Regions from separate parts of the Arthrobacter sp. LAPM80 genome, predicted to be linked through region 1. Evidence: predicted binding sites of a transcription regulator. Region 1 holds the regulator's gene; the other holds the start of a gene.
The links. The regulator Rex, encoded in region 1, represses fermentation and respiration genes when NADH is low (regulators of the CRP and FNR family bind a similar motif). The targets are predictions, from matches to a motif close to CTTGTGAANNNNTTCACAAG.

Region 1 (4,409 bases):
GCGGCCAGTTCACCGAAATGGAAGGCTCCTTGACGCTCGGCGAGACCCTCGCCGAAACCGCCGTCACGGCCACCATCGCCGCCGCAAGCTTCAACTCAGGCGACGCCAACCGCGACGCCCACGTCCGCGGCGCCGATTTCTTCGACGTCGAGGTCTTCCCCACCCTGACGTTCGTCTCCACTTCCGTTTCAGGCGATGAAGAAGAGTTCGAAATGACCGGCGAGCTGACCATTCGCGGCATCACCAAGACAGTGACCTTCAAGGGCGAGTTCGGCGGCGTGGCGGTAGACGCTTTCGGCGCCACCCGCGCAGGTTTCGAAGCCAAGACCGTCATCAGCCGCAAGGACTTCGGTCTGACCTGGAACGCAGCACTTGAAGCCGGCGGCGTGCTGGTTTCGGACAAGGTGACCATCACCCTCGAAGTTGCTTTCGTGAAGGCTGCATAAGCACCTGGTTCGAGCCCCGGCCCAGCGCTGGGGCGCCCCTGGTCCAGGGGATCTTGATGCCGGTCCGCCACGACGGCGGGCCGGCATTTTGCTACTTACTAGTACACCTATGCAGGGGATCACCCCAAGACTATGGTTCTTGCTATGAGCACACCGAATGAGTTTCCAGGTCCTGAGCAGCCAGGCTCGCAACCACCACCCCCCGGTTATGGTTCTCAGCCCCCGCCACATGCTCCGCAAGCACCCGCACCCGGGTACCAGCAACCGGGCGGCGCCTACAAGTTTAAGATGCCCAAGGACATGCCGCACTCGGTGCAGGACGTCATGCCTGCCGGCGGCTTCTCAAACATGTTCAAGATGGACGGCCTGCCACAACTGCTTAAAATCTCCTACATCATCTGGCTGGTGACGGCAGCCCTCTGGCTGATCTCCACCTTCTTCACCTTCATCGGATCCCTTTTCCTGCTGGCCGCGACGTATTTCACGGGCGACGCCATCAAGGGAATCGTGCTGTCCATCATTTCGGTGGTGCTGATTGCCGCTTTGCTCGTGTGCGCCATGAAACTCAAGGAAGGAATGCAGTGGGCCCGGCTGGCACTGTCGGCCATCGTGGTTGTGGGCATTATCTTCTTGTTCCTCGGCGCCGGAGGCGGCGGTTTGCTAGGGATTGTGGCAGCCGTGCTGATGTGGCTGCCCGAATCAAACGCATGGTTCAATTCCCGGGCCGGTGCGTAGTGCACTGAGTCCGGCATTGGTCCGGAACAAGTAGTGGGGCCCGGAGAGGTCGCGTAGGGTTTGTTACAACCCGCCGCGGCCTTCTCTTTACGTCTGGATTCATGCGGCACGATCACCTGGCCGGCCCCGTTGGCCAGGTACCTGGCACCATTGCCCGGCAACATTGAAAGAGCAGCTGTCATGACCACCCCCGGTGAAGAACCCCAAGAGCAGCCCACCCCCCTTCCGGGAAGCTACGGTGAGATCGCCCCAGGCGTCCCCCGTTACGGCCAGTACGCACCCGAGGGGTGGGATCCGCCCCAGGACGTCAAGGACGCTCAGAATGCCAACACCCCGGCGTCGGCCCTTCCTCCCTCCCCTTCCTACCCCGGGTTCGGCGGGGCACAGGCTGGCGGCCCGGGCATGGCCGGTGCACCGCTGGAGCGGGTGGCGGCACCGAGGCAGGTGTCACTGGCAGCCCGCTTGATTCAGCTGGCGGGGGTGCTGCAGACGATTTCCGCCGTGGTGCTGCTTTTCGTGTTGTTTGTCCCGTCGGTCAAGGCCGTCATGCTTGACGCGTTTCGGACGGCCATGGCCGGCAACCCCGCCCTTGCGGAGGCCTATTCCGATCCGGCCCTGATCAATACGGCCCTGTACCTGGCCTTTGTCCTGAGCCTGGCGATGGCTGTCGTCTACTTTTGGCTGGCCTATAAGATTCGGCGCGGCGCCAATTGGGCCAGGACCACGGCCCTGGTGCTTGCCTGCCTGTCGCTCTTTTTACTGGCCCAGCCCAGCCCGCTTGCCATTGTCCAGATCGGACTGGGTGCCGTAGCCGTGCTGATGCTGTTCAGATCACCCGCGAAGGAGTTCTTCCGGGCGCACAAGGCCAACAGGGGCCAGCGGGGGCGCTGACCCACCCGCCGCTAAGCTCCGGGGCGGTCCTGTTCCAGGTTCGGCTCCTGCAGCCGCTGGGCGTGATAGGCGAGGATCTGCAGTTCGGTAGCCATGTCAACCTTGCGCAGGTTGACATGGTCGGGAACAGTCAGCGCGACGGGTGCGAAGCTCAGGATGCTGTGCACGCCGGCGGCAATAACGCGGTCGCACACGGACTGGGCAACGGAGGCAGGAAGTGCCAGGACAACCATGTTGGCCCGGGTGGACGCCACGACAGATTCAAGGTTGGCCACGTCATTGACCCGCAGCCAGCCAATTTCGCTGCCAATGATCATTTGGTCGGCGTCAAGAAGGGCCACCACGTCAAATCCGCGGGATTCGAATCCTGCGTAGCGGGCGAGCGCCCGGCCCAAGTTGCCGGCACCAACAATGGCAACCCGCCATTCGTGGGTCAGGCCGAGGGCCTGGGCAATTTTTCGGCTCAGGTTGCCCACGTCGTAGCCGACTCCTCGGGTTCCGTAAGAGCCAAGATACGAAAGGTCCTTGCGGACATTGGCGGCTCCGACGCCGGCCGATTCAGCCAGCGCCTCAGAGGAGACGCTCTCGGCGCCGTCGGCCAGCAGGGCGTTCAAGGTGCGCAGGTATAGCGTCAGCCGCGAAACGGTGGCAGGCGGCAGCTGCCGGGCCGGTTCGGCCGACGGCTCTTCCGGGGTCTGCGCAGACGTCAAGGCAACACTCACATTCTCAGATTAAAGCCACATGTGGCTGCCGAACGCATGGCCCAAAGACCCACATCCGCCTTCATCCACTGTATGACCAGACCCGGCCACAGCCAAAAGCACAGCGCGCCCGCTTGCCGCTCAGGAGGAAGCCAGGGCGCGTCTCAGGATGGTGCGCAGCCGGGCGGGATCGATGTGCCAAAAGTCGCGTTGGATGCCGTCAACAAGAACCACGGGGATTTCCTCACCGTACTGCTGCGCCAGGGCGGCGTTCCCGTCAATGCTCACCTCATGCCACGGCAGGCCAAGTCCCCCTGCAACGTCGGTGACGACGGCGCGGGCGTCATCGCACAAGTGGCAGCCTGTCTTCGTGATCAATTCAAGCAACGGCAGGGGTACCGCAGGGGCGGGTGCGGCGCCGGCATCCACGTCGGGGCCGGCCGGGACTCTCTCAGATGGTTCCATGGCAACAACGGTACTCAATGGAAACGGTTTCCCGCGCAGGGAATGCCACTCAACCTGCGTGGGCTGCGCGGTGGAAAAAACCGCCGGACCGGCTCCGCGAAATGAAAGTTTCACCACAGTTAACCCCCGGGGCAGGTGGCGGAACGGGCAGGGCGCGCAAGGATTGACTAGAATCATTTCATGCCCGACGTGACTAGCAACAGTGCCGAGGCCCCCTCGACTGCTGTGCAGCACCAAGGTGAGGCTGCTTTCTTTGACGTGGACAACACGCTGATGAAGGGTGCCAGCCTGTTCCACGTGGCCCGTAAAATGTATCAAAAACGCGCCTTCACCCTCAGGGATGCTGTTGGATTTGCCTGGAAGCAAACCAAGTTCATCATGCGCGGCGAGAACATGAGCGACGTTCATTCCGTCCAGGATTCAGCACAGCAACTGGCCGCCGGCATCAGCGCCGACTTCATCCGCCAGCTGGGCGAAGAAGTGTATGACGAGATGATCGTCTCGAAAATCTGGCCGGGCACCCGGGCCCTGACCCAGGAACACCTCAAATCCGGCCGCCAGGTGTGGCTTGTGACGGCGACCCCCGTGGAAGTTGCGGGGGTCATTGCCGAGCGGTTGAACCTGACCGGCGCCTTGGGCACCGTGGCCGAAATTGACGACGGCCTCTACACGGGCCGTCTTGTCGGCGAAATCCTGCACGGGCCCGCCAAGGGCCGGGCAGTGAGAGAATTGGCGGAAAAAGAGGGCCTGGACCTCTCACGCAGCTGGGCCTACAGCGATTCCTACAACGACATTCCGCTGCTCACCGCTGTGGGCAACCCTGTTGCGATCAACCCCGACACCAAGTTGCGCAGGCACGCACGGGACAACAACTGGCCCATCTACGACTACCGCTCCGGGCGCCGCGCAGCAACTCTTGGCCTGCAGGCGGCGACAGGTGTGGGCGTGGTGTACGGATTGTGGAAGGGCATTGCCCGGGTCAGGAAGCGCTAACTGCGCCCGGGGAAGGCAACAAAAAGCACCCGCTCACCTTGACGGTGGACGGGTGCTTTAGCGAAGAAAGAAGATTTACTTCTTGTTGCGACGCTGGTGACGCGTCTTGCGAAGCTGCTTGCGGTGCTTCTTCTTGGACATCCGCTTGCGGCGCTTCTTAACTACTGAACCCATGAAA
Region 2 (4,409 bases), on a different contig from region 1:
CAGTCCGTGCGATCGCTCCACCTTGACGTGCTGTTTTTGGGCGTGCACGGCGTGGATGCGCAGGCGGGGTTCACCACCCCCAACCTGCTGGAGGCAGAGATGGACAGGGCCCTGATCGCCGCGGCCCGCAGAGTCGTCGTGCTGGCCGATCACAGCAAGTGGGGAACGGTGGGTATCAGCACCATAGCCGCGTTGGAGGACGTCGATGAGGTCATCAGCGATGAATTCCTGGGCCTGGAGGCGCAGCGTACGCTGCGGGACCGGGTGGGTGCTCTGCGGCTGGTGCCCGTTGCGGGCCCCGCGCAAGGCATCTCCTGAGCAGCGAAGTTCCCGAGCAGACACGGCTTTTGGCGATCAAACGCGGCGCCCTGCGCGGGTGGGGCATTATTAACCCATGACCTCTTCGACTGCTGAGCAGGGCGCCGCGGACCGCGGCACCCTGCTGATCCTCAATGGACCCAACCTGAACCTACTTGGCACCCGGGAACCTGAAATTTACGGCTCGGCCACGCTGTCCGACGTCGAACGGCTGGCCACGGCGGCCGCCGGGGCCGCCGGGTTCAGCACCACGTGCCTGCAGTCAAACCACGAGGGTGTCCTGGTCGACGCCATCCATGCGGCGCGCGGCACGGCCGTGGGAATCATCATCAACGCGGGCGCCTACACGCACACGTCGGTGGCGCTGCGGGACGCGATTGCCGGCGTCGAACTTCCCACGGTTGAGGTGCACATCACCAATGTGCACAAGCGCGAGGAGTTCAGGCACCACTCATATCTGTCCCCCGTGTGCGAGAGCGTCATTGTCGGCGCCGGCATCCACGGCTACGAACTGGCCGTGAGCTACCTGGACAAGATCCTGGCGTAGCGCCCGTCAGCCGACCTTGCAGGTGCCCGACGGCACGGCACCGCTGAGGGTCGGCGCCGAGGCGATGACGGGCCCGGCCTCCTCCATGGTCAGGGCAAAGCCCACATTGGCAGAACTGGTCGCCTTGGCGAAAACGACACCCACAACACGCCCTGAGGCATCAAGCAGTGGCCCGCCGGAGTTGCCCGACTGCACGTTGCCGGCCAGTTGATACACGTCAAGAAGCGACTTCGCCCCACCGGAGATGTCAGGCACCATCATGGGGCCCGAGGAGAGCACGGTTGCCGGGCGCACCTGCAACGGCCCGCCGAGCGGGTAGCCGGCGAAGGCCGTGGCAGTGTTCCCGGGAACCGTGGCCCCAACGGTTAGCGGCGCCGCGGCCAAACCATCGACTGCGAGGATCGCCAAGTCATGGACGGGGTTGAAGTACACCACGCGGGCAGGCAGCGCGCCCTGTGTCTGGGTCTGCACCACGGGCATGGACACGCCCGCCACCACGTGGGCATTGGTCAGGACCCGCCCGGGCGAGATGACGAACCCCGTGCCCGTCTGGTTCTGTCCGCACTGGAATGCGGTGCCCGAAATTTTCATGACCGAGTGCGCAGCCTGGTTCCAGGCCGGCGTGTTTGTATTGGCATTCGGGGCGGCCACCTGGACATTGGGGCCGCCCGGGTTCAACAGGGCAGGGATGCCCTCGTCCAGCACCAGGGAACGGATCTCGGCGACGGCTGCCTTGACGGGATCGGGCGTCCAGGTGTCAATCCGGGATATGACCTGGGAGTCGCTCAACTGCTTGGATACTGCCGGGATGCCAAGGTTGGATACACCAAATGCCAGCATGGAAATGGCCAGCGCACCCACCGCTACGTTGAGCACCCCGCCCAAAATCCGGTTCACGGATCGGATTGAGTCAGATTTCACACGGCGGCCGATCGCGCCGCCCAGCTTCATGCCCAGGGCGTGGCCGATGGCGATCAACAGGACTGTGGCGCCAATCACCATGGCAGTGCGCCATCCCGGCCCGGGGGCGAACTGGTTGACGAAGGGGGCGGCAAAAAAAGCCGCAGCGGCACCGGCAGCGAAACCTGCGATACCACCCAGTGAGACCACCACTCCGGTGTTCAGGCCGTAGATCAGCTGCCACAAAAGCCAGACAATGAGCACCGCATCAAGCCATGAGAAACCAAGCACCGTCGCGTACAGCTCCTCCCGGGCCGGAGCCCTTTACAAGTTGGGCACAGGCAGTGCTCCACCTCCACATGTTACCGGCCCAACCCGAATGGCCCATGAGCTTTTCGAATGATCAATCTGCCAATATGCTGACAACGAACGCCTGGAATGCCAAATTGGTCACAAAAACGGAAAAGTTCTGAAACAATCAGTATCAGGTCAGAACTGATTAGCTACATACTGTAAGGAGTTTTCATGGACATCGAGGTATTACGCCGGGCACCACTATTCGCCACGCTCGACGACGAGGCTTTCCGCCTTTTGACGGACGAACTGGCAGAGGTTGACCTTTCCCGCGGCGCTTCGGTCTTTCGTGAAGGCGACCAGGGCGACCAGCTCTACTTCATCGTTTCGGGCAAGGTGAAGCTGGGACGCACCTCCTCTGACGGCCGCGAATCACTTGTTGCCATCCTCGGCCCGGGCGAGCTCTTCGGCGAAATGGCACTCTTTGACCCGGCCCCCCGCAGCACGACGGCGACGGCCGTTTCCGAGACCCGACTTGCCGGCCTGAAGAACGAATCCCTGAACACCCTGCTGCGCAACCGCCCCGAGGTGTCCATGCAGTTGCTGCAGGCCCTGGCCCGCCGCCTGCGCCGCACCAACGACAACCTCTCGGATCTGGTCTTCTCGGACGTCCCCGGCCGCGTGGCCAAGGCCATCCTTGACCTCGCGGACCGCTTCGGCCGCCCCGCGACCGACGGCATCCTGGTTGCCCACGAGCTCACGCAGGAAGAACTGGCCCAGCTGGTCGGCGCGTCACGCGAGACAGTGAACAAGGCCCTCGCCGAGTTCGTCCAGCGCGGCTGGCTCCGCCTTGAAGCCCGCGCCGTGGTCATCCTGGATGTCAACCGCCTGCGCCAGCGCTCACGCTAGCGCTTCTGTCGCAGGGAGCCTGAACTGCGGGAAACGACGAACGCCGGCCCGGTCACCTTAGGTGGCCGGGCCGGCGTTCGTTTCCGGCAAGAGAAGCACAACGCTGCCGCAGCGTTGGCCCTGTCAGCGCTCCCTGCAGGGAGCGCCCTCGGACACGGGCGCTGTCAGCACCTCAAGGCTGAATCTCGACTCGGAATCCCCCACGAGCTTGGGCCGGTATTCGTTGATGGGCCTCTTGTGGTTCAGATAGGCAATGCAGCCGCGGGCGGCAGCGATTTTTTCAAGGATGATCTCCACGCCGGGCACCACGAGCTCACCTAGGGTCAAGCCTGTGGTTGTCGGCTGGCCGATTTCATCCCCCAGTGCGGTTTTTGCGCGGTCGGCCAGGATGTCTGCCGCGCTGGCCCAGCGCCCCCACACACCCTTGCTTGTGAGCAGGGAAGGTTCCTGGTTGACCGGCCTTGCTGCTGCAAAGTACCTGGTGTCGAAGCGCCTGTGGGCGAAGTCCGGGCTGGTCCAATGGCTCAGCGGCGTGAGCAGATCGGTGCGCAGCGCCAACCCATAGCGCTCCAGCAGGGACGCAAAAGTGGTCTCCTGGGTGGCTATGGACTCGCGTGCCCGCATCCATTCGGGTCCGGTGATGTTTTCCACCAGCGCGGAGGAATCCGGTCCGGCCAGCAGGATGCCAGTTTCCTCAAACAATTCACGGATGGCCGCCACCACATGGCGTTTGGCGAGTCCAATGTCCTGCGTGCCAAGGCTCTTGGCCCACATCGTGGGTGAGGGGCCCACCCAGTCGGTGACGTCGTCGTCCGCGGCCTCAATGGTGCCGCCGGGAAAGGCGACAGTTCCCAACGGAGAACCGCCCGGGCGGTAGGTCAGAAAAGTCCGCAGGCCGCCTGGGCTGTCCTTCAACAGCACCACTGACGACGCCTGCCGCGGCTTGCTGGGGGTGCGCTGGCCGAAGTCCACCCACGTCTGCGCGGCTTCCTGCTGGTCTGCGTTCAGCGGGAAGAGCCGCTTTCCTGCTGACCGCATGCCCGCAGGGTCGTTACTGGAATTCGGCAATCAACTCAACCTCAACGGGAGAATCCAAAGGCAGTACGGAAACTCCGACGGCGGACCGTGCGTGGATCCCTGCCTCGCCAAACACCTGGCCCAGAAGCTCTGAGGCACCGTTGATGACGCCGGGCTGGCCCGTGAAGGACGGATCCGATGCAACAAAGCCGACAACCTTGACGATGCGGGTCACGCGGTCGAGGTCACCTATGACGCTTTTAAGGGCGGCAATGGCGTTGATTGCGCATGTTGCGGCCAGGGATTTTGCGTCCTCAGCGGAAACTTCCGCCCCGACCTTGCCCGAAGCTGTGAGTTTTCCGTCAATAAAAGGCAGCTGCCCTGACGTGTAAACGTGGTTTCCTGAAATCACAGCCGGCACATA

Region 2: the regulator Rex is predicted to act here: its motif matches at 2,203-2,222, upstream of AAGW05_RS07920 (MarP family serine protease).

What each region holds. Positions count from the first base shown of each region.
Region 1 is NZ_JBCHVD010000020.1:38,212-42,620, reverse strand. It holds gene AAGW05_RS15970 (YceI family protein) at 1-446, shown strand, start outside; gene AAGW05_RS15965 (hypothetical protein) at 735-1,181, shown strand; gene AAGW05_RS15960 (hypothetical protein) at 1,362-2,072, shown strand; gene AAGW05_RS15955 (redox-sensing transcriptional repressor Rex) at 2,084-2,794, opposite strand; gene AAGW05_RS15950 (glutaredoxin family protein) at 2,915-3,238, opposite strand; gene AAGW05_RS15945 (HAD family hydrolase) at 3,419-4,231, shown strand; gene AAGW05_RS15940 (30S ribosomal protein bS22) at 4,307-4,405, opposite strand.
Region 2 is NZ_JBCHVD010000006.1:11,062-15,470, forward strand. It holds gene AAGW05_RS07910 (DeoR/GlpR family DNA-binding transcription regulator) at 1-318, shown strand, start outside; gene aroQ (type II 3-dehydroquinate dehydratase) at 395-865, shown strand; gene AAGW05_RS07920 (MarP family serine protease) at 872-2,056, opposite strand; gene AAGW05_RS07925 (Crp/Fnr family transcriptional regulator) at 2,291-2,968, shown strand; gene AAGW05_RS07930 (NUDIX hydrolase) at 3,092-4,006, opposite strand; gene AAGW05_RS07935 (RidA family protein) at 4,020-4,409, opposite strand, start outside.